One region of the Marinobacter sp. V032 genome, then DNA from elsewhere that is predicted to be linked to it. Evidence: riboswitches for the same ligand, from Rfam matches in the RefSeq annotation. Region 1 holds a riboswitch; each other region holds the start of a gene.
The links. A riboswitch is a leader RNA that binds a small molecule or an ion and turns the genes downstream of it on or off. The one in region 1 is predicted to bind cobalamin.
Positions count from the first base shown of each region.

Region 2: another riboswitch for cobalamin. It lies ahead of ACUN9X_RS11175 (CbtB domain-containing protein); the one in region 1 lies ahead of ACUN9X_RS02940 (ribonucleoside-diphosphate reductase subunit alpha).
Region 3: another riboswitch for cobalamin. It lies ahead of ACUN9X_RS04105 (ABC transporter substrate-binding protein); the one in region 1 lies ahead of ACUN9X_RS02940 (ribonucleoside-diphosphate reductase subunit alpha).

Region 1 is NZ_JBQXYE010000001.1:629,864-637,138, forward strand. It holds gene ACUN9X_RS02915 (SulP family inorganic anion transporter) at 1-851, shown strand, start outside; gene ACUN9X_RS02920 (universal stress protein) at 926-1,807, shown strand; gene ACUN9X_RS02925 (substrate-binding periplasmic protein) at 2,007-2,855, shown strand; gene ACUN9X_RS02930 (substrate-binding periplasmic protein) at 2,937-3,722, shown strand; gene ACUN9X_RS02935 (DUF3047 domain-containing protein) at 3,740-4,471, opposite strand; cobalamin riboswitch at 4,602-4,865, shown strand; gene ACUN9X_RS02940 (ribonucleoside-diphosphate reductase subunit alpha) at 5,005-7,275, shown strand, end outside.
Region 2 is NZ_JBQXYE010000001.1:2,457,831-2,465,105, forward strand. It holds gene cobD (threonine-phosphate decarboxylase CobD) at 1-489, shown strand, start outside; gene ACUN9X_RS11165 (cobyric acid synthase) at 486-1,970, shown strand; gene bluB (5,6-dimethylbenzimidazole synthase) at 1,997-2,701, shown strand; cobalamin riboswitch at 2,789-3,000, shown strand; gene ACUN9X_RS11175 (CbtB domain-containing protein) at 3,035-3,226, shown strand; gene ACUN9X_RS11180 (CbtA family protein) at 3,316-4,164, shown strand; partial or broken gene ACUN9X_RS11185 (ATP-binding protein) at 4,145-5,170, shown strand; gene cobO (cob(I)yrinic acid a,c-diamide adenosyltransferase) at 5,884-6,483, shown strand; gene ACUN9X_RS11195 (cobyrinate a,c-diamide synthase) at 6,483-7,275, shown strand, end outside.
Region 3 is NZ_JBQXYE010000001.1:892,605-899,879, forward strand. It holds gene ACUN9X_RS04095 (ABC transporter ATP-binding protein) at 1-399, opposite strand, end outside; gene ACUN9X_RS04100 (FecCD family ABC transporter permease) at 396-1,466, opposite strand; gene ACUN9X_RS04105 (ABC transporter substrate-binding protein) at 1,463-2,479, opposite strand; cobalamin riboswitch at 2,619-2,861, opposite strand; gene ACUN9X_RS04110 (SelT/SelW/SelH family protein) at 2,982-3,263, shown strand; gene ACUN9X_RS04115 (methyltransferase) at 3,256-4,506, shown strand; gene ACUN9X_RS04120 (DUF4124 domain-containing protein) at 4,491-4,976, opposite strand; gene ACUN9X_RS04125 (OmpA family protein) at 5,056-6,243, opposite strand; gene ACUN9X_RS04130 (ATP-dependent helicase) at 6,434-7,275, opposite strand, start outside.

The DNA.
Region 1 (7,275 bases):
CGATGACTCTGGAAACCCTCTGGATCATCCTGCCGTACTCTCTGCCGTTGGCAGTTGTAGGTCTGCTGGAATCGCTGATGACGGCCACGATTGTGGACGATCTGACCGATACCACCAGCGACCGTAATCGCGAGTGCAAAGGTCAGGGCATCGCCAACATTGGTTCCGGTCTGCTGGGGGGCATGGCTGGCTGCGCCATGATCGGTCAGTCGATCATTAACGTGAAATCCGGTGGCCGCACCCGCCTGTCTACCCTTACCGCCGGTGTATTCCTGCTGGTGATGGTGCTGGTTTTGGACGAATGGTTGGTCCAGATCCCAATGGCAGCATTGGTGTCTGTGATGATCATGGTTTCCATCGGTACTTTCAGCTGGGATTCGCTGCGCAACCTGCGCAAGTATCCGCTTTCTACCAATATCGTCATGCTGGTGACGGTAATTGTGGTGGTGGCGACTCATAACCTGGCGCTGGGTGTGTTTGCCGGTGTGCTCTTGGCTGCGTTGTTCTTCGCCAACAAGATCGGGCACTACATGGCGGTCACCTCCGAGATCAACGAAACCGGCAGCAAGCGGGTTTACACTGTGGTAGGCCAGGTGTTCTTCAGCTCCACCGAAAAGTTCCTGTCGTCGTTTGATTTCAAGGAAGCGGTGGATGAGGTCGTGATTGATCTCAGCCGGGCGCACTTCTGGGATATAACCGCTGTGGGCGCGCTCGACAAAGCCGTGATCAAGTTCCGCCGTGAAGGGGCAGATGTAGAAGTGATCGGCCTGAATGAAGCAAGCAGCACCATTGTCGACCGCTTTGGCGTGCACGACAAAGCCGAAGCAGCCGATGGCCTGATCGGACACTAATGACGGACACCGGTCTGTCGGTGCATGATAGACCGGTGCCAAATGATTAAAACAAGATCCGAAACGAGGTGTACATGAGCCAAGACGTCGTGCCCCCGGCAGCCACCAACCACGTTGTAGCCTGTATCGACGGTTCCCGATCGACCACCGCGGTGTGTGATTACGCCGCCTGGGCCAGCCAGCGTCTGGCAGCCTCGCTGATGCTGTTCCATGTACTGGATCATGGCCGGTATCCGACTGAGCCGGATCTGGCCGGCAGTATCGGGCTGGGTAGTCGCGAGCATCTGCTGGAAGAACTGGCGGAACTGGACCAGCAGCGCAGCAAGCTGGCGCTGGAGCAAGGCAAGCACATGCTCGAAGCTGCAGAACGCCGGGTGACAGACGATGGGGTCACCTCCATTGTCCAGCGTCAGCGCCATGGTGATCTGGGCGAGTGCCTGCTGGATATCGAAGCGGACATCCGTTTGCTGGTGGTGGGCCTGCACGGCGAAAGCAGTACCGATCGTGATGTGCATATCGGCAGTCAGCTTGAAACCGTCATTCGCACATTGCATCGCCCGATTTTGCTGGTGCCGGATGAATACACCGAACCGCGTAGCGCCATGCTGGCATTCGATGGCAGTGAAACCGCCATGCGGGGTGTTGAACTGCTGGCCAGCAGTCCGATCTTCAAGGCATTTCCGTTGCATCTGGTGATGGTCGCGACTGAATCGGAGGAACGCTGGAACCAACTACGCACTGCCGAGAAAGCCTTGGCTGCGAGCGGTTGTGAAGTTCATCTTGCAATCCGCGAGGGCGATGTTGAAAAAACGCTGCACAGCTATCAACAGGAAAACGCGATTGATCTGCTGGTAATGGGCGCTTACGGACACTCTCGCATTCGCCAGTTTCTGGTGGGCAGCACGACCACCAACATGTTGAAAACCAGCACCACTCCGCTCGTTATACTGCGATAAACGCATGGCGTGCTGGTTGCCCGTGCCAGCACGCAAGCGATCCGGTGTGGCCGGCTTAAAGGCCGCCGGGCATTAGCGTCACAGTGAGACAAAATTCTACTAGCCTGACTTTATGCGCTTGCGGTAGGCTCTGAATCACAATGACAATAATCAGAACCTACGGCGTAATTGTGCAGTTCACTCCCTGGAGCCATTTTTAATGGCAGCATCTCTTTCGTTGTGTAACGGCTTCGGGTACCGAGCGTACCAGCGAGTGCGATGCGTCGTGTTGCTGATGGTCCTGTCGATACCGGCATTTGTCGCGGCGGCAGAAAAACCATTGCTGCGTATCGGTTATGTCGAGTTTCCCCCCTATGAATATCAAAATGACGCTGGTGAAGCGGCCGGGTCGTTTATCGAGCTGAGCCAGAGAGTAGCGGAAGAGGCGGGCTATCGCGTCGAATTCGTTTATCTGCCTATCAGCCGGATCTACCTGTTTCTGCAGCAAGGGCGGATTGACGTCTGGCCGGGACTGACGGGTATTCCAATGCTCGAAAAGCAGGTAATTGTCAGTGCCAGCCACCCCATTCGGGTAGAGTTGGCGGCCTGGTTTCTTGGCGACACCCCCCCGCTGACCCAATTTGATGATCTGCGGGGTAAACGGCTGATTCTTATCTCGGGGTACACCTACGGCGGGCTTGCGAACTATCTGAAGGGGCTGGATGACGTGGAACTGACCTATACCACCAATCATCGGTCAGCCCTTGATATGTTGCAGCGGGACAGGGGGGACTACCTGCTCGATTATGTGGAGCCAATCAAATCAACGCCGGGGCACGACAGCTTCAAAGGATTACAGCATTCGTTTGTGCGTGAACGGATCGCCGGCTGGATTTTCTCGCGGGAAAGACCTGACGCCGTGCGATACCGTGATGAATTTGATGCCGCGTATCAGCGTTTGCGAGAAAGGGATGGCCACTCGACAGACTTCTCCAGCCCCGCTCCGGGCACTTTGCCGGGCTTCCCTGAGAGTCTGGTTCGTCAAGCACCCGCCGGCGTTGGCGAGTAACGGTAGCCGTGTTGGGAAGGGCAACTTATCAATGTTACGGATTGGTTTGTGTTCAGATTCAAAGGTAATAAGGGAAGCGCCATGACGGCTGCCCCGGTAAGACGACTGATCTGTTTTTGGCTGGCGGGCATGCTGCTTGCCGCGCCAGTGGCGGCCAGGAGCCTGCCAGAGTTGCGCGTGGGTTATATTGAATTCCCACCCTTCAACTATACCGATGAAAGTGGCGAGCCAGCAGGCCCCTGGGTGGATATGACGGAAGCGGTTGCCGAAATGGCCGGTTATGCCGTCAAATGGAAATCGCTGCCGATCGCGCGGGTGTACCGATATCTTGCGCAGGGCAACATTGATTTATGGTTGGGCGTGGCCGATCTTCCGGTGCTGAAAGACAAGGTTGTCGAGAGCGCCAGCAGCCCCATGACGATCCGGTTGATGGCGTTCCACAAAAAAGGCGTACCGGATATTACCTCAGTGTCGGAGCTTGAAGGCAAGCGACTCCTGCTGATTGCCGGCTTCACCTATCTCAATGTGCTGGACAATGTTGACCTTGATCCAGAGAAAACAGCCGCAGCCCCCAATCACCATGCTGCCCTGACGATGATGCAGCTAGGGCGCGCCGACTACCTGCTCGATTACGACGAACCCGTATACGCGGAGCAGCAAAAGTTTCCGGAACTGGCGCTTGAAGGCGCGCCTATCTATCAACTACGTGGCGCTTTTGTCGTGTCACGCCAACATCCGGATGCCCAGCGTGTCGTTGACCGGCTGGATGCGGCCTATCAGTCATTGATCGCATCGGGTCAGTTGCGGCACTTGCAGCATGACCGCCTTGCCCCGCTTGCTGAACATCCCGAAACACCCGAAGATTAGCGATCAGCAACACCCGGCTATGGGTGTTCGACGAGGATATCGCCGTACCAAGCCGTTGCCGATTCGCCGGTATTGTCTGAATCGCTCATAATTCCGATCCCCATGATCTCCGGCGGCGCCTCCCCGAATGCGGCCTTATAGTCGGCCACGATATCCCGCTCTACAGTGATCCATTGCCCCGCCTCTTCGTCACCGCTGGTGACGGCAATCATCATCGTCTGCTCTGTGAACGGATTGGTGACGATCTCGCCGACCGGCAGCTTATTGGCCCAGATATAGTTCAGCGCGTTACCGGGCAGGGCATCGCCATACAGTAGCTCTGCTGTTTTGCGTTTGGCACGCTCAAAGAAACCGGCACTGTCCGGATCAAACTGAAAGGCAACGTAGATGCGGGCAGGATAGTCATCTCCGGACTTTTTGCGCGCATCACCCGCTTTGAAAACCCCACTGACCTTCCAGCGCCAACGCAGAATCAGCCGATCACGCGGCACAATCGACACCCTGGCAATCAGCCCTGAAGCACCACCATCGGTTTCCGCCCGCACCACCTGAACCCCGTCTTCATCAACCAGTGTGTAGCGGCTGAGCTTGTCGATACTGGGAAATTCCAGCGGCGCCCATCCGTCATCCAATGATGTCATGGCGGAGAAGGGAGGGACTGACTGATCGCTCGCCTCCGCCCAGGCCGGCGCGGGCAGTGTCGTCAGCAGCAATAGCAGTAGGGTAAAGACGGGGACAAGTGACGACATAAACGCTCCAGGGCGAAATCAGAATCTGTCGTGCCATTCTGAAACTTTACTTGTTGCCCGTCTACCTGGTCTATATAGTGTTTTTATTCTTGGTCAGCCACCATATGTAGTGATTATTGAGTAATCAATCGATCCTGCGATGATGAGTGGCGGGGAAGCAACACGCTTCCCGCGGGAATCCGGTGAGACTCCGGAACTGACGCGCAGCGGTATTGGGGAACGCGCGTGACCGGTGCCGCACAGAGTTTTCGGAAAAACGTTCTCGAAACAACGTTTCCAAAACAACCTGTGCGGGCACAGACACTGAGCAATCGGGAAGTCGTCACGTTAGGCCGCAGGCACATTTGCCTGCATGCCCCTGAGTCCGAAGACCAGCCAGGAATGTATGGCCCGTGCAAACGGCGCCATTCGACTGCACCTTCGCGACTCAGGGTGAGCAGATAACGGATCCTGCCCGAGAACTTTTTCACGGCCGGCTGCCGTCCTGCGTACGCGAAGGAAAGGAATTCAAACGCGTACTCAGGAGACTCATCATGCCCAGTGCGGCTATTTCTGCCCCAGCCTCAACAAAGACGGCGCACGATTCTGCGCCCATCAGTTCACTCCGGGTGATCAAGCGCAACGGCCAGCTCGTTGATTTTGATGCCAGCAAAATTGACGTGGCCATCACCAAAGCCTTTCTCGCGATAGAAGGCGACAAGGCAGCCGGGTCCGCCCATATCCACGACGCCGTTCGCCAGGTCAGTCAGCAGGTGATCAGCGCCCTGAGCCGGCGATTGCAGGCGGGTGGCACCGTGCATATTGAAGATATTCAGGATCAGGTCGAGCTTGAACTGATGCGCGGTGAAGCACATAAAGTCGCCCGCGCCTATGTGCTCTATCGCGAAGCCCACGCTCAGGAGCGCGCCCAACTGGCGCCGGTAGAAGAGCACCCAACCCTGAGAGTTATGCTGGCGGACAAACAGAGCGCACCGCTGGATCTGGGGCTGATGAAGTATCAGGTCGAACAGGCCTGCGCTGGCCTGGACGGCGTTGATGCGGACACCATTGTCGACGATGCCCTGCGCAATCTGTATGACGGTATCCCCGAACACGACGTCCTCAACGCGCTCATCATGACCGCGCGCGGCCGCATAGAACAGGAGCCCGACTACAGCGCGGTGACCGCGCGCCTGCTGCTGGAACAGCTGCGACTGGAATCCGGCCGGGTGTTGGAACTGCCCATGCAAACGCCGTTGGTGGATGTCTACCCGCAGGCACTGACCCGTTTTATCGCACTGGGTATTGAACGTGAGCTGTTGGACCCGGCGCTGGCGGATTTTGATCTCGACCGGCTGGGCGCCGCCCTCAAGCCGGAACGCGATCTCCAGTTCAGTTTCCTCGGGCTGCAAACCCTCTACGACCGGTACTTTATCCACCTGAACGACAAGCGCCTGGAATTGCCGCAGGTATTCTTCATGCGGGTCGCGATGGGGTTGTCGCTACGCGAGGATGATCTGGATGCGCGTGCTATCGAATTCTATGAGCTGCTGTCGTCATTCGACTATATGGCATCCACACCTACGCTATTTAACAGCGGCACCCGCCATTCACAGCTCTCATCCTGTTACCTGACCACCGTCAGCGATGACCTCGACGGCATTTACGGCGCGATCAAGGACAACGCATTGCTATCGAAATGGGCGGGCGGTCTGGGTAACGACTGGACGCCGGTGCGATCGCTGGGTGCCCACATCAAAGGCACCAATGGCCGTAGCCAGGGCGTAGTGCCCTTTCTCAAGGTGGTCAACGACACTGCCGTCGCAGTAAACCAGGGAGGCAAACGTAAAGGCGCCGTTTGTGCCTATCTGGAATCCTGGCATCTGGATATCGAGGAATTTCTCGAGCTGCGCAAGAACACCGGTGACGAGCGCCGCCGCACTCACGACATGAACACCGCCAACTGGGTGCCGGATCTACTGCTGGAGCGGATGCGCGCCGACGCCAACTGGACACTGTTCTCGCCTAACGACGTGCCGGATCTGCACGATCTGTACGGTGCTGCGTTCCGCACCCGTTATGAAGAATACGAAGCCAAGGCCGAGCGGGGCGAAATCAGCCTGTTCAAGACTGTCCCGGCGAAGCAGCTGTGGCGGAAGATGTTGACCGTGCTGTTCGAAACCGGCCATCCCTGGATCACGTTCAAAGATCCCTGCAACCTGCGCTCGCCCCAGCAGCACACTGGCGTGGTGCATTCGTCCAACCTGTGTACCGAAATCACCCTGAATACCAGTGAACAGGAAATCGCCGTCTGTAACCTGGGTTCAGTGAACCTCGCAGCCCACATTCGCGACGGGGAGCTGGACGTGCAGCGGCTGGAACGCACCGTCAACACCGCCGTGCGCATGCTCGATAACGTCATCGATATTAACTTCTACGCGGTACCGCAGGCGCGCGAGGCGAACATGCATCACCGGCCCGTGGGGTTGGGGCTGATGGGCTTTCAGGACGCGCTTTACCGTCTTGGCCTGCCATATGCCAGCGCGGAAGCAGTTGAATTTGCCGACCTGTCGATGGAGCAATTGAGCTATTTCGCCCTGCGTGCTTCAGCCGAACTGGCGAAAGAGCGCGGTGCCTACGCAACCTACGAAGGCTCGCTCTGGTCACAGGGCATTCTGCCGATTGACTCGCTGAACAACCTGAAAGCCGCACGCCGGGAAGAGGACTTCAGCGTCAACAGTGAAAGCCGTTTGGATTGGGCGCCAGTGCGCGACCTGATCCGCGAACACGGTATTCGCAATTCCAACGTTATGGCGATTGCACCC
Region 2 (7,275 bases), 1.8 Mb from region 1:
ATAGCGGACAAACCGGGCCTCGTTGTGCTGCGTTCACTCGGCAAGTTTTTCGGGCTGGCCGGCTTGAGGGCCGGGGAGGTAATCGGGGACCCCGAGATAACACACAGGCTTGCTATCGAACTTGGACCTTGGGCCATAAGTGGCCCGGCGCGCTCTATCATGGCGCTGGCATTGGCCGACCGCAGTTGGCAAATCGAGACAACAGCAAGGCTTGCTGAAGCGAGTCAGCGAATACAACGGCTACTGGTAGACGCCGGGCTTTCCACTGTCACCGGCACCAGCCTGTTCCGGTACTGTGCGTTCCAACATGCTGAGGCTTTCGCCGACGCTCTGGCCCGAGAGGGTGTTCTGGTCCGGCGCTTTGAAGACCCCAACGCACTGCGGTTCGGATTGCCGGGCACTGAAGCAGAATGGCAACACCTGTCCAAAGCCTTGTTAATCGCCCAAAAGACACTCGCCCGGACTAACGCAGAGACTTCCCAGATATGACAACGCTGATGATTCAGGGCACAACCTCCGACGCTGGCAAAAGCACGGTGGTAGCTGCCTTGTGCCGCCTACTCGCACGTCGTGGTGTCGCTGTGGCCCCCTTCAAGCCCCAGAACATGGCGTTAAACAGTGCAGTGACAATCGATGGCGGCGAAATCGGTCGCTCGACAGCTTTGCAGGCATTGGCTTGCGGTTTGGAGCCGCACAGCGATATGAACCCGGTGTTGCTGAAACCGCAAAGTGATTGTGGCGCCCAGATCATCCTGCGTGGGCAAGTTCACGGCAATATGGATGCGATTGCGTATCACGACTTCAAGACCGAAGCTGCGAAATCGGTGATGGCGGCATGGCAGGCGCTGAGCGAACGCTACGACGTTATCATCGCTGAGGGCGCCGGCAGTCCGGCTGAAATCAATCTGCGGGCGAACGATATCGCCAATATGGGGTTTGCTGAGGCAGCGGACTGCCCGGTGTTGCTGGTCGGTGATGTCGACCGGGGCGGCGTATTTGCCCAGTTGGTGGGTACGCTCGAACTGGTGTCCGAGAGTGAGCAGGCTCGTATCAAGGGCTTTGTCATCAACCGGTTTCGCGGTGATCAGGGGTTGCTTGACCCCGGACTGCGCTGGCTGGAGGAGCGCACAGGCAAGCCGGTTGTCGGCGTGCTGCACTATCTCGGCGGCCTGATTCTGGATGCGGAAGACAGCGTTGGGCTGACCGGTAGCCACGAAGCGGAAGCGCTGCGGGTTATTGTTCCCCGGCTACCGAGAATCAGCAATCACAACGATTTTGACCCATTGCGGCTCCATCCGGATATTGACCTGCAGTTCATTGCTGAAGGGCAGGCCATTCCGCCTGCCGATGTCATTATCCTGCCAGGCAGTAAAAGCACCTGTCATGACCTTGATTGGTTGAAAAAGCACGGCTGGCCTGAGGTCATTCAGCGTCACCTGCGCTACGGCGGCAAAGTATTTGGCATCTGCGGTGGATTCCAGATGTTGGGCTTTTCCGTTGACGATCCCGATGGCTTGGAGGGGGAGCAGGGTAGTGTCGAAGGACTTGGTTTGCTTGATTTGTCGACGCGTATGGTGGCCGGCAAGCAATTGAAAACCGTAAGTGGTGAATTGAGGTTGCCAGGCGCCGGTGCCGCTGCATTTACCGGTTACGAGATGCACAATGGTGTCAGTGAAGGCGCAGCGCTATCGGCCGCCATTATTGACGTCGACGGTCGGCCAGATGGGGCTGTCAGTCCTGACGGGCAGGTCATGGGTACCTATATGCACGGCATTTTTGATCACCCCGAAGCCTGCGATGCTTTGCTGGCAAATTGGGGGCTTCGAAAAGGCGCCAGGTCCGTTGATTATCAGCACCATCGAATGGCGCAGCTGGATCGGCTTGCAGATCACATTGAGCAGCAGCTGGATATCGACTGGCTTTACGATCTGCTGGGGTTACCCGCACAGACTGAATCAAAGACTTCTTAAAGCGACACAATGACGGACGAGACGTTATGAATGATCACAGCCAGCCTTTTACCGATCAGGAACGCGAGGGGTTGTACCGGGCGATATTTGAACGTCGTGACGTCCGCTCACAGTTCCTGCCCGACCCTGTTCCGCCGGAAGTGCTGGGGCGGCTGCTGACTGCCGCCCACCACGCGCCATCCGTCGGCTTTATGCAGCCCTGGGATTTTCTGGTTATCGATAGCGTTGAGGTGCGGAAATCGGTGCTGGCGCTGTTTGATCGAGAGAACGAGAAAGCCGCCGAAAATTACAGTGGCGATCGGCAGGACCAATATCGAAACCTGAAGCTGCAGGGCATTCTCGAAAGCCCGATTAATCTTTGCATTACCTGCGACCGCAGCCGAGGGGGTCCGAATGTCTTGGGTCGTAACTCTATTGTCGAGACGGATCTTTTCAGCACCTGCCTGGCGGTTCAGAACCTCTGGCTGGCTGCGCGGGCGGAAGGTATCGGCGTCGGTTGGGTCAGTATTCTCGATCAGGAAGATCTTGCTCGGGCGCTTGGCCTGCCAGATCACGTCTATCCACTGGCGTATCTTTGCATCGGTTACGTCAGCGAGTTTCTGGACCAGCCGGAATTGCAGGCGAAAGGCTGGCGTTCCCGGTTACCGCTGGCCGAGCTGGTGCATCGAAATGGCTGGGGCAAATTTATAGACGAATCAGACGAATTATCTCCCTGGCTGAAGCCGTTGTAATCGTTAACAGAAACCCGGCTGGCGGAGCCTGGAAACGCCGGCAAAACCGGCTTGCCGGATTGCTTGTGCTATACCATATGGATTACGATTGCTCCTTGAGCGATAGGTGCCCCGAATATGGGGGATAATCGGGAAGTTTGGTGAGGCCATAGTGCCAATGCCAACGCTGCCCCCGCATCGGTAAGAGCGAGTAGCTTGGAATGACCACTGGCGCAAGCCGGGAAGGTGCAAGCGATGGAGAACGTCTAAAGCGTTCTCCCTGTTCAAGCCCGAAGACCGGCCTGTCAGTTTATCCATTCCAATAACGGTGCGGCGGGCACCGAGGAGAAAAAAATGTCTACGATCAGCACTTCTTCCACCGAGCGGGCTTCCCGTTCTCTATCCGGTGCCTCTTCTCTGGTCCAGCATGGCGCTGCGCTGGTGTTTGGCGTCGTAATTCTGTTTGCCGTGGGTTTCCTGCCGATGAGCTTTGCTCATAACGCGGCGCACGATACCCGGCACTCATTCGTGTTTCCCTGCCACTGAGCACATGACGCCCCGTCATATCTGACTGCTGTCCGGGACAATCTCAGACGGCATATTGCTCAGTTTTAAAATTTACTGGAGGGAAACGCATGTTCCGCTCATTGATTTTCAGTGCCTGCCTGATTGGTGTGGTACTGGGTTTGACCCTGACGGCTATCCAGTCGTTTGGTGTAACACCGATTTTGTTATCAGCCGAGCAGTTTGAAGTGGCAGAACAACCTGCTGTCAATCATCACGCAGGTGAATCCACTGACGCGCATCATCATGAGCATGGCGCTCAGTCCGCACATCACCACGACGAACCCGCTGCTCCCGGTCATCACGAAGTGGCTGAAGCACACGACGCGGGCGGGCATCATCATGATGCAAACGCTTGGTCTCCTGCAGACGGTGCAGAGCGCGTGTTGTTCACCGCTTTGTCGAATGTTCTGGCGGGTATCGGCTTCGCCGCTATTTTGCTGGTCTTGATGAATGTGCTGCGCGAGCGCGGTCTCCTCAAACCGACGCCACTCACCGGCCTGACCTTTGGTATTGCTGGTTTTCTTGCAATTTTCGTTGCACCTTCGATCGGTTTGCCGCCTGAAATTCCGGGTATGAATGCCGCAGCACTGGAATCCCGCCAGTATTGGTGGCTGTTTACGGTAGTGGCAGCGGCAGTGGGCCTCGGTTTCCTTTTCCTCGCGCCGCGCTGGCGCAAGTTGTTTGGTCTGCCATTTCTGGTGGTGCCTTATTTGTGGATTCCAGCGCATCCTGCCGGTCCCCGGTTTGCCAACACGGACCCGGCCGCTGTCTCTGCGTTAACCGAGCTGCATCAGCAGTTTATCTGGGCCTCCGGGCTTTCCAATCTTGCGTTCTGGTTGCTGGCTGGCATTTTGTGCGCGCTGGCGGTGAAGCGCCTCTCAGGCAAGAGCTATGGTCATGCCGACGCCCCAGCCTGAGTTTCCGTTTTCGGCGATTGTGGGTCAGCAATCGCTCAAAACTGCGCTATTGCTGAATGCGATCAATCCCAGGATTGGCGGCGTTCTGATCAGCGGCCCCCGTGGTATTGCCAAGTCGACCATGGCGCGGGGGCTGGCCGACGTGCTGCCATCGGATGCTGACGGCAAACACCCACCGTTCATTAACCTCCCGCTGGGCACCAGCGAAGATCGTCTCACCGGTGCTCTGAACCTGCAGCAAGTGTTGTCGGAGCAGAAGGTCGTCTTCGAACCCGGTCTTCTCGCAAGGGCGCATCAAGGTGTGCTGTATGTGGACGAGGTCAATCTGCTACCCGACGCGCTGGTTGATCTGTTGCTCGACACTGCAGCCCGGGGCATCAACGTGGTGGAGCGCGAAGGGATCAGCCACACCCATGACGCCCGGTTTATGCTGATCGGCACTATGAACCCCGATGAGGGCGAATTACGCCCCCAGCTGCTGGACCGCTTCGGGCTCTGTGTTGAACTCGGTGATGCGATTCCGGTATCGGAGCGGGTTGCGATCGTACGCCAACGGGAAGCGTTTGAGCATGATCCCCACGGCTATTGTCACGACTGGCAGCCGGAGCAGGCGAACCTGACTGAACGGCTTCGCCTTGCGCGCGAAGCACTGTCTTCGGTTACAGCTGAAGATTGGGTCTACGAACACATTGCCATGCGCTGCCAGTCCGCAGCGGTGGAAGGCCTGAGGGCCGATGTGACATGGCATCGTGCAGCGCAAGCTCATGCTGCCTGGCGTAATGCAGACTGCATCACGGCTGAAGATCTGGATGCGGTTGAAGGCTGGGTGCTGGCGCATCGCCGAAAAGCGGCCGGGGAACCGCCCGCCGGCGGATCGACACCACCCGGTGGCGATCGTTCGAACCAGGGCAGCAGCCGGCAGCAAAACGCCCCGCAGTTGCCTGAATCTGGCGCCGATGCGAAAACCCGCAACCAGGGCGGCCAATGGGGTGCGATGCCGCCGCAGCAGCAATCAATGGTCGCAGTGCCACCGGTTGATTTGCCGGACAACTCTGCCCGGGTAACGCAAGGCACCCGGGATTTGCTCGCCACGCGCAGTAAAAAAAAAGGTAAACAGAGTCTCGGGCGTTATGCCACGGGTGAGCTTTCGCGAAAACCGGACTGGTTCGCCACCTTTGCCGCCAGTTGCGGCCAGTGGCCGTTAAAAGAATGGCGTTTCAAACGTCAGCGGGCAGGGCAACCGGTGTTGCACTTTATTTTGCTGGATACCTCGGGCTCAACGCTCGACAGCCAGTTATTCGCCCGGGCTAAAGGGTTGGTCCAGCAACTGGCCGCCAAAGCCTATAGCGCCAGGGAACAGTTGGCGATTCTGGGGTTTGGCAATGATCGTGTCGATTCCATTCTGCCCAAGCGCCGGGCACCCAGCGATATGCTGGACCAGCTGGAGAAGTTGGGCGGCGGCGGTGGCACCCCCATTCGTGATGCCATGCAAGCCGCTGTGCGGGCGATTGTTCAGTGGCAGCGGCGCGAACCCGGATTGCAGGTACGCACCTACCTGATTACCGATGGCCGCACCCGTCAATCGCTGGACGATATCGGTCCGGTCAAGGATTGCGTGGTGATCGACATCGAGCAGTCGCCCGTCCGCCGCGGGCGGGCGCGCAGCCTCGCGGAACAGCTTGGCGCTACATACCAGATATTTCCGCCCATGGAGGCCCTGTGACAGATTCAGATACCAGCCATCTTCAGCGTATGCAGAAGAAAAAAGACATCGTGGCCGAACGGATCGCAAAGGCCTCAATCGAACGCGGCGTACTGATCCTGCTCAAAGGCAACGGCAAGGGCAAAAGCAGCTCGGCGTTCGGCACCATGGCTCGTGCTCTGGGTCACGACCAGCGCTGCGGCGTGATCCAGTTCATCAAGGGCCGCAAGGAAACCGGTGAACACCGCTTCTTTAAATCCCATCCGATGCTGGACTGGCACATCATGGGGCATGGTTTTACCTGGGAAACCCAAGACAAGAGCAAGGATATCGAAGCGGCGCAGGCGGCCTGGAAGGTGGCCAGTGAAATGCTGCAAGACGACCGTTACCACCTGCTGGTCTTTGATGAAATGAGTTATATGTTCAAATACGGCTATCTTGATCCGGAGCCAGTCGTTGAAGCCCTCAAAAACCGTCCGAAACACCAGAACGTGATCATCACCGGCCGCACCATGGCGACGCCATTGCAGGAAATCGCCGACACCATCAGCGTTGTTCAGGATGAGCGCCACGCGTTCAGGCTCGGCGTAAAAGCCCAGGCAGGGATTGAATACTGATGACCACCGCCGAATCTGTTGCCCAGTGTCCTGCCGTGTTTTTCGCGGCACCCGCGTCCGGTCAGGGCAAAACCACCGTGACCGCCGGTATAGCGCGGATGCTGAAAAATCAGGGCAAGGTGGTAAGGGTATTCAAAACCGGGCCGGATTACCTCGACCCGCAGATTCTGGAACAGGCCTCCGGCCACCCGGTTGATCAGCTCGATCTATGGATGGCAGGTGACGCCTATTGCCGTCAACGTTTATACGAAGCCGCGTGCGAAGCCGATATCATCCTCATCGAAGGCGCGATGGGAGTTTTCGACGGCGAGCCGTCCAGCGCCGATCTGGCCGTTCGCTTTGGCTTGCCAATGGTAATTGTCATGGACGTCAAAGGCATGGCCCAGACCGCTGCCGCCATCATTAAAGGCATCGCCGAGTTTCGTGATGATGTAGACGTAGTGGGCATGATTGCCAATGGTTGCGCATCCGCACGTCATCGGGAGTTGATTGAGGGCGCTTTGCCAGAATCGATCGAACTCATGGCCACGGTGGCCCGCGACCCGGAACTGGCGTTGCCGGAACGTCATCTCGGTTTAGTGCAGGCGGCGGAAATACGCGACGAACTTGAAGCACGGTTCGATGCAGGTGCAAAAGTGCTGCTCGCGTCAGGGCTGATGGAAAAGCTGGACCAGCTGCCGTCAGTTGCTTTTTATGCGCCAGAGCCTTCTGATACGCCGTCGTTCCCGCCATTGCTTGCAGGCGTGACCGTGGGTGTCGCGCGGGATGAGGCGTTCAGCTTTATCTATCAGG
Region 3 (7,275 bases), 260 kb from region 1:
GTCGGCCATGTGCGCCATATCGACATCATTCAGCGCCCGGGCCACGATGATATCGTCCTGTTCTGACCAGGGGCGAAGGGGAGACAGAAAAGGCGTTCGGCCCAGCCCCACGGCTTGCCGTACATTGAGCCGGTCGGTCGTTTCGGCCTGCTGTTCTACCAGCGCAAGTGTTTGTGCAATATCCCGCTGACGCATGCGTGATATTGGTTGGCCATCTAGCAGCACTTGTCCGGTTCTTGGCTTTCGCAGCCCGGCCAGAAGTTTCAGCAGGGTGGTTTTCCCTGAGCCATTCGGCCCCACCAGACCATAGTTCTGGCCGGGCTCGACTGTAAGACTGACGTTATCAAGCAGTTTTTTGCTCTGTACGGTCCAGTCCAGATGTTCGGCTGTCAGTCTCATCGAGCCCCCGTACCACGGATCAGTATCAGTGCAAACGCCGGTGCGCCGATCAGCGAGGTGATGACACCGATAGGCAGTACCTGCCCGGGCACCAAAACGCGGGACAGCACATCCGAACCAATCAGGAAGACCGCGCCGGCCAGTGCCGAGGCGGGAATCAGACGGGCGTGCTGGCTGCCCACGATAAAGCGCATGGCATGGGGAATGACAAGGCCCACAAAGCCGATAGCACCGACCATTGATACCATCACCGCGGTTACCAGGGCCATGACCCCGATTAGAATGCCCCGCACTGGCCGTACAGCGACTCCCATGGAAGAGGCGCTGTCGACACCGAAGGTGAAAGCATCCAATGCCCGCATGTGCCAGAGGCAGACCAGCAGCCCGCCGACAGCAGCGGGTACCGCAAGCATGACGTCTTCCCAGCGCACACCGGAGAGGCTGCCCAGCAACCAGAACATGATGCCACGGGCCTCCTCTGCATTAGCGGACTTGGTAATGATGAACGCCGTAAGCGCATTGAACAGCTGGGATCCGGCAATGCCGGCGAGGATGATCGCCCCTGCGGTCTGAATACCCCGCCCGCCACCACCCGTGCCGCTGCCGGCCGCGCGGGCAAGCAGCACCACCAGCCCAAAGGCCAGGCAAGCGCCGGCGAAAGCACCTGCGGACAGCGTGACCGCGCCTGCGCCCAGGCCGGCGACGGTTACGGAGACGGCACCGGTTGAGGCGCCGGCGGAGATGCCCATCAGGAAGGGGTCGGCCAGCGGGTTCCGCAGCAACGCCTGCAGCACAACGCCGGCGAGCGCAAGGCCGGTGCCGCAACTGGCAGCGACAATGGCCCGGCTCAGACGGTAACTCCAGACAATGCCGGAATCGATCGGATCAACAGCATAGCCTGCATCCCAGAGCTTGTTCGCCAGTACCTTGAGAATGATGTCAATCGGGATCGACGTTTCACCAATGGCGGTGCCGGCAATCAGGGCAATCACCAGAATAAGCGGCGTCAGCCAGAACCAGCGCAGGATAGGGCGGGTGAAGGCTCCGGCTGCCAGTAGTGGGCTCATGGGGTAAACGTCATGTCCGACAAGGCATCGGCCAGTGACTCAAGACCGAAGATGGTGCGCATTGTGGCACTCATGGCGTGGGCATCCATTTCCACAATACGGCCGGCTTTCACTGCTGTCATCTGACTGGCAACCGGATCCTTACGCAGAAAATCCCGTTTCTTCTGCACGTCATCTGCGGCGTAGCGACGGCGATCCATGTAGGCAATGACAATCAGATCCGGATCAGCCTTGGCGATGGTCTCCCAGCCGACAGTGGGCCACTCCTCATCGGATTCGATAACGTTGCGGATGCCCAGCTTCTCCATCATGTAGCCTGGTGCACCCAGACGGCCGGCGACATAAGGATCGGTCTCGAGATCGGGAGAGGAGAACCAGAAGACAGCGGACAGGTCGTCAGGCAGATCCAGGTTTTCGGCGCGCATTACAGCTTGGGCTTCGCGCGCTTTGAGATCGTTTACCAGCGCTGCGCCTGCTGACTGCACGTCGAAAATGGTGGCCAGCTGGTTAATACCCTTGTAGACAGACGCGGTGGAGAACGCAGCGAGCCGGGTGCCATCGCCGCCGGTGGCGTTATTTTTGGTGTCGCAATCGGCGGGCATGATGTAGGTATTGATGCCGAGATCGTGAAACTGCCGACGCGAGCCTACGCTGCCGGTCGGGCCCACATGCCACTCATACTGAACGGCCACCAGATCGGGCTTTTTGTTTACTATCGCTTCGAAGCTGGGGTCGTTGTCCGCTATCCGCTTGATGCCGGCATTGATCTTACTGAATTGTGGCAGCACCGGGTTAAACCAGACTGATGTGCCTTCAACGGTATCAGCGAGTCCCAGCATGTAGAGCATTTCGGTGGCGGATTGCCCGACGGTGACACTGCGTTCGGGTGCTGACTCAAAACGGAGTTCAACCCCACAATTGGTCAACGAAAGCGGATAATGGGTCGCGGCGAAAGCAGCATGGGGTGCAGGCAGAATCAATAACGCGGCCAGCAGTTGGCGAACGGGATGCATGAGCGTGTCTCCGGATCTACGAGAATTGGACAAGGGGGTCCAGTGGTCCGGAAGCGCCGATTACCAGAGGCGCCGAAGAGTGCACGCCGGAATATGAAACAGGCCTTAACCTTCCTTCCCCCGGGACACCCCGCCCGGCGTTATGAAACTCGTGTCGGCAGGTCTCCTGACTGGCGCATCATCGCAGGCCCGGCCTTCCCGGGATGTGTTTCCCAGTGGCTACGAAGGGGCCTTGCTCATCGCCTACAGTTGCGGGGGCAGTTTCGGTTCGCGGATCGTTGAACGGATAGCTCAACAGGCAGTCTCGCGGCGAATTCCCTATTAGGAGCCTTTTTCAAAGGCTCCCTGGTTCCCGAAGGAAACCGACAGGGCGAGAATATACAGGTTGCCCAATGATGGCAAGGAAGGCGGTAGGCGTCGGGGGTGTCTGGCCAAGGCGCGATAGAGTGCGCGAAAATAGACCCAGTCAGAGGTCACCTATCTCTCATAACGGAGCTGTTTCATGTCGAGCCGGATTGAAATTCACTATTGCACGCAGTGCCGCTGGATGCTCCGTTCTGCCTGGATGGCGCAGGAGCTGCTGAGCACATTTGAAGACGAAATCACCGAATTGACCTTGAAGCCGGGCACCGGTGGCGTTTTTGAAGTCTACGCTGACGGGCAGCGGGTCTGGTCCCGCAAAGAGGCGGGCCGGTTTCCCGAGATCACAGAGCTGAAGCAGGTTGTGCGTGATCTTGTCTCGCCCGAGAGGTCGCTGGGTCACGCGGATCGCAAGGATGCCTGAACTGATTGCAGGCTGCGGTGCAGATGTGCCATCCGATCAGCACTGGCTGGCCTTGAATACCTGGCTTCGGGATCATCGCGTGCTCTGGCAATACGTGCCATTTGCAACGCCGGAACCTGAGTGGTGCCTGGCGTATTCTGCCACGGCCCGACGCCTTGGTGCTTTCGACAGCGCGACCTGTGATTTCTATGAGCAACATCCAGACCAACTGGCGGATCTGCTGAGTGAGGATGTGCCGGCACTGGCGCAAAGGTCGTCCCTGATTCGACTACCCGACCTGTCGGGTGCTGATCTGAGCCTTCCGGAAACCCGAGCAGTGGATATGCCCGGTCGCAAACGTTTGCAGGCGGGTCGGTTTGCCGGGGCGATACAGCCGCTGTCTCACAGGGTTCTGGACTGGTGCTGTGGCAAAGGGCACCTGGCGCGCACCCTGGCTTCGACTGCACCGTCAGGTGTGTGCGGAATGGAGTGGGCATCGTCGCTGGTTCAGCAAGGCAACGCCCTTGCCCGGCGCTATGGTGATGCGGTGACGATACACGGGCAGGACGTGCTCGCGCCTTCGCTTCAGATGCCGGCCGACACTCACGCGGTAGCGCTGCATGCCTGTGGCGACCTTCACAAGCGCCTGTTGACGCGGAGCGTGCAGCAGCGGCTGCCGCGTATCAGCTTCTCCCCTTGTTGTTATCACCTGACCCGGGATACTCGCCATAGCCCGCTGTCACATTTCGTGTCCTCACAGTCTGACCGGCTGGCCTTGAGCACCCGGGAGAGTCGTCTGGCGGTTCAGGAAACGGTGACAGCGCCGGCCAGGGAAACAGTGCAGAGAGAACGTCTGCGAGCCTGGCGGCTGGGGTTTGACGGGTTGCAACGAGCGCTGCGCTCGAGTGATGACTACCTGCCGGTACCAACGTCTCCAACGCATTTGAATCAGGGGGATTTTTCCGGCTTCTGTCGCTGGGCCGCCCAGACTAAAGCGCTCAACTTGCCTGCGCATGTTGATTATCCAAAATGGCAGGCTTACGGCGAGCAGCGACTGCTGCAGGTACGCCAGCACGAGCTGGTGCAGCATCTTTTTAGACGGCCACTCGAGCTCTGGTTGGTGCTGGATTACGTGCTGTACCTGCAGGAGCAGGGGTTTCAGGTGAGATGGGGCACTTTTTGTGAACGGGAGTCGACGCCGCGAAACCTGTTGATTGATGCCTGTTTGAAAATCAACCAAACGGAACGTCAGGGTTTGCGGTAGACCACCTTCTCAACGCAGCCATCCCGAAAGTACACGTAGGTCAATTCGTAGAGCATGCCGTAGTAATCCGTGGAGTACACCCAGGTTTCCTGAGGTGTCGGATAGGTTTCCGGTGGCCGGCCAAAAGCGTCCAGCACGTTGTCCTTGGTCATTCCCTTCACGACTTGTTCACGGATGATATAACGCCGCAGGTCAGTGGAGTTGATGAACTTGCAGGGGCTCGGCGGGTTGGAGCTTGCGGCCCGTTCTTCGGGTTGCGCTTGTTCGGTTGCGGGTTCGGGCTGTGGGGGCAGGTTGCTGTTAAAGCTGCCACCAATTCGGTTGTCCGGAATGGTAATGCGCTCAGCATTTTCTCCGCAGGGGCTGTCGGAATAGCGCACGCCCTCGGGGCCTTCGCATTTATAGACCTGGGCTGATGCGCTTGCGCTTAGCAACAGGATTCCAGCGAACAGAAAGACGTGACGGCGCATATTGACAAGAACCCTTTGAGTAAAAAAAGCCGCCCGGGCCATAACTGACGCGGGCGGCTTTTGATTCAGAGCGTCATACTTACCGCTCTATCTGAATCCGCGCTTCAACCCGACGGTTGTCGGCACGGCCAGCGGCTGTTGAGTTATCCGCTACAGGCTCTGATTCACCATAACCGGTGGCTGAAACCCGTGATTGCTCCACGCCCAGACGGTTGGTCAGACGCTTGGCAACGGCTTCTGCACGACGCTGTGACAGCGCCTGGTTATATTCTGCTTTACCACTGCTATCGGAATGGCCTGCAATTTCAACAACGGTTTCCGGATGCTCTTCCATGAAGTCGGCCACACGCTGGAGTTCGCTGTCATACTGGTCGCCGATAACGGCGCTGTTCAGCGGGAACTGGACTTCAAGCGTGAAGGTTTCAACCGCTTCGGTGACACCGGTACAACCCTTTTCATCAACCGTTGCACCTGCTTCGGTACCCGGGCACTGATCTTTGCTGTTGACCACGCCATCGTTATCGCTATCGAGCTCACAGCCTGTGCTGTTCACTTCGGCGCCAGCAGGCGTGTTGGGGCACTGATCCTGGCTGTCGACTACGCCGTCATTGTCAGCGTCGGCTTCGATTTCGCAGCCGGTCGCGTCAACCTGGGCGCCTGGTGCGGTATTGGGGCACTGATCGGTGTCATCCATGACGCCGTCATTGTCGCTATCCTGAGGCTCAGACTTGGCACCGGCCATACCGAAGCCGATGCTGATACCGACCGTTGCAAGCGTGTCGAAGGCTTCTTCGTCCAGGCTATAGAATTCACGGATATCACCGCGCAGGGAGAGGTTGTCGCTAATGTTATAGCGCACACCGCCGCCAACGTTCAGGCGGGTCTCGCCATTGATGCCGCCACCCAGTGCTTCAAACTCGGTATGGCCGGCACCGGTGGCCAGGTACGGGTTCCAGGTATCCTGGATTTCGCCGAAGTAGTACAGGCCATCCAGGCGGTAATCGTCAAAATCGCTACCGCCAGGCACGTATTTACGGTCTGCGTCGCCCCGTGACCAGACAGCTTCCAGTGCCCAGCTGGGCAGAAAGCGGTATTCAAGTCCGGCGCCGAAGGTGGCGGTTTCGCTTAGATCCCGTTTATCGTCAAAGAGCTGAAAGCCCATGAACGGATTGATATAGATTTTTTGTTGATCGACTTCTTCAGCCATAGCCGGTGTCGCTACGGCCGCCATGAGTGCGGCTGCTGCAAAAGGACGCATCAGGGTCATTGGAACCTCCTGTTCATTCGGTTATTTGTATCGTCGTTAATCTTCTTATTATTTTTGGGTGAGCGCTTTATCGAGCATTCAACCTCTTACGAACAATTTAAGTGATGAGATTCATATTGGACAGGTTTTGAGGCAAATATTGCAGAAATAACATCTTTCCGGGTGCAATTTGATCAATTTTCCGTTGGCTTCAGGGTGTGTCAGCTGGTCGAAAATACAGGTGAGCACTCTTTTTACTGAATGTCAGGGTCTCGCCACTGTCAAAACGAACATCGAAGGCGCGCTCTTCTTCACTCAGAACCAGGCCGGCCCCGAGCACTGCGTGGATAATGCGCGACTGGTGCCATATCGGAGCGTCGGCTAGTGGGCTGTCCGTGGCACTGCAGGACGAGGTGAGGGTGACGCCTTCGCGCTGGGCATAGCGCTGGCTGATGGCAGTGAGAGGTGTGCTGAGCCTGATCTGAGAACCGGCCGAGTCTGCTTGACGATTGTCCAGTTGCCCGCCCATATCGGCCGACAAGGGAAAGCAGAGCTCATGAATGAAACGGCTGCGGCTCTGGTCACCGTCCAGGTGAGGCGTGTTTGAATCCGGTCGGGTGATCAGGTGCAGAGCTTGCCGGGTGCGGGTCAGGGCGACATAGAGCAGGCGGCGCTCGCTTTCGACCAGGCTGCGGATGTCGTCCGTTTGACGGGCCGTGTGGGGCAGGTACTTCTCCTGCAAGCCGGGAATGATGACGATCGGCCACTCCAGCCCTTTGGTCCGGTGCATTGTCGAAAGCTGCACGCCGCCCGCATCCGTTTGCTGGGCCTGAGTTCGCAGAACATCCAGATGATTCAGTGCTTCGGGAACGCCCACATCAAGGCTTTTGATGTAATGCTGAAACCCGCGCACGGTATCGATTCGTTCGTCGGCGGTTTCGTGGGTCATGGCAAGGCTGCGAATGCCCTCAAACAGTTCCGTCGCATCCGCATACCGGGCGATCAGGTCGCTGGCGGATCCTTTGAAATCGTTCAGTACAATCAGGGTATTGC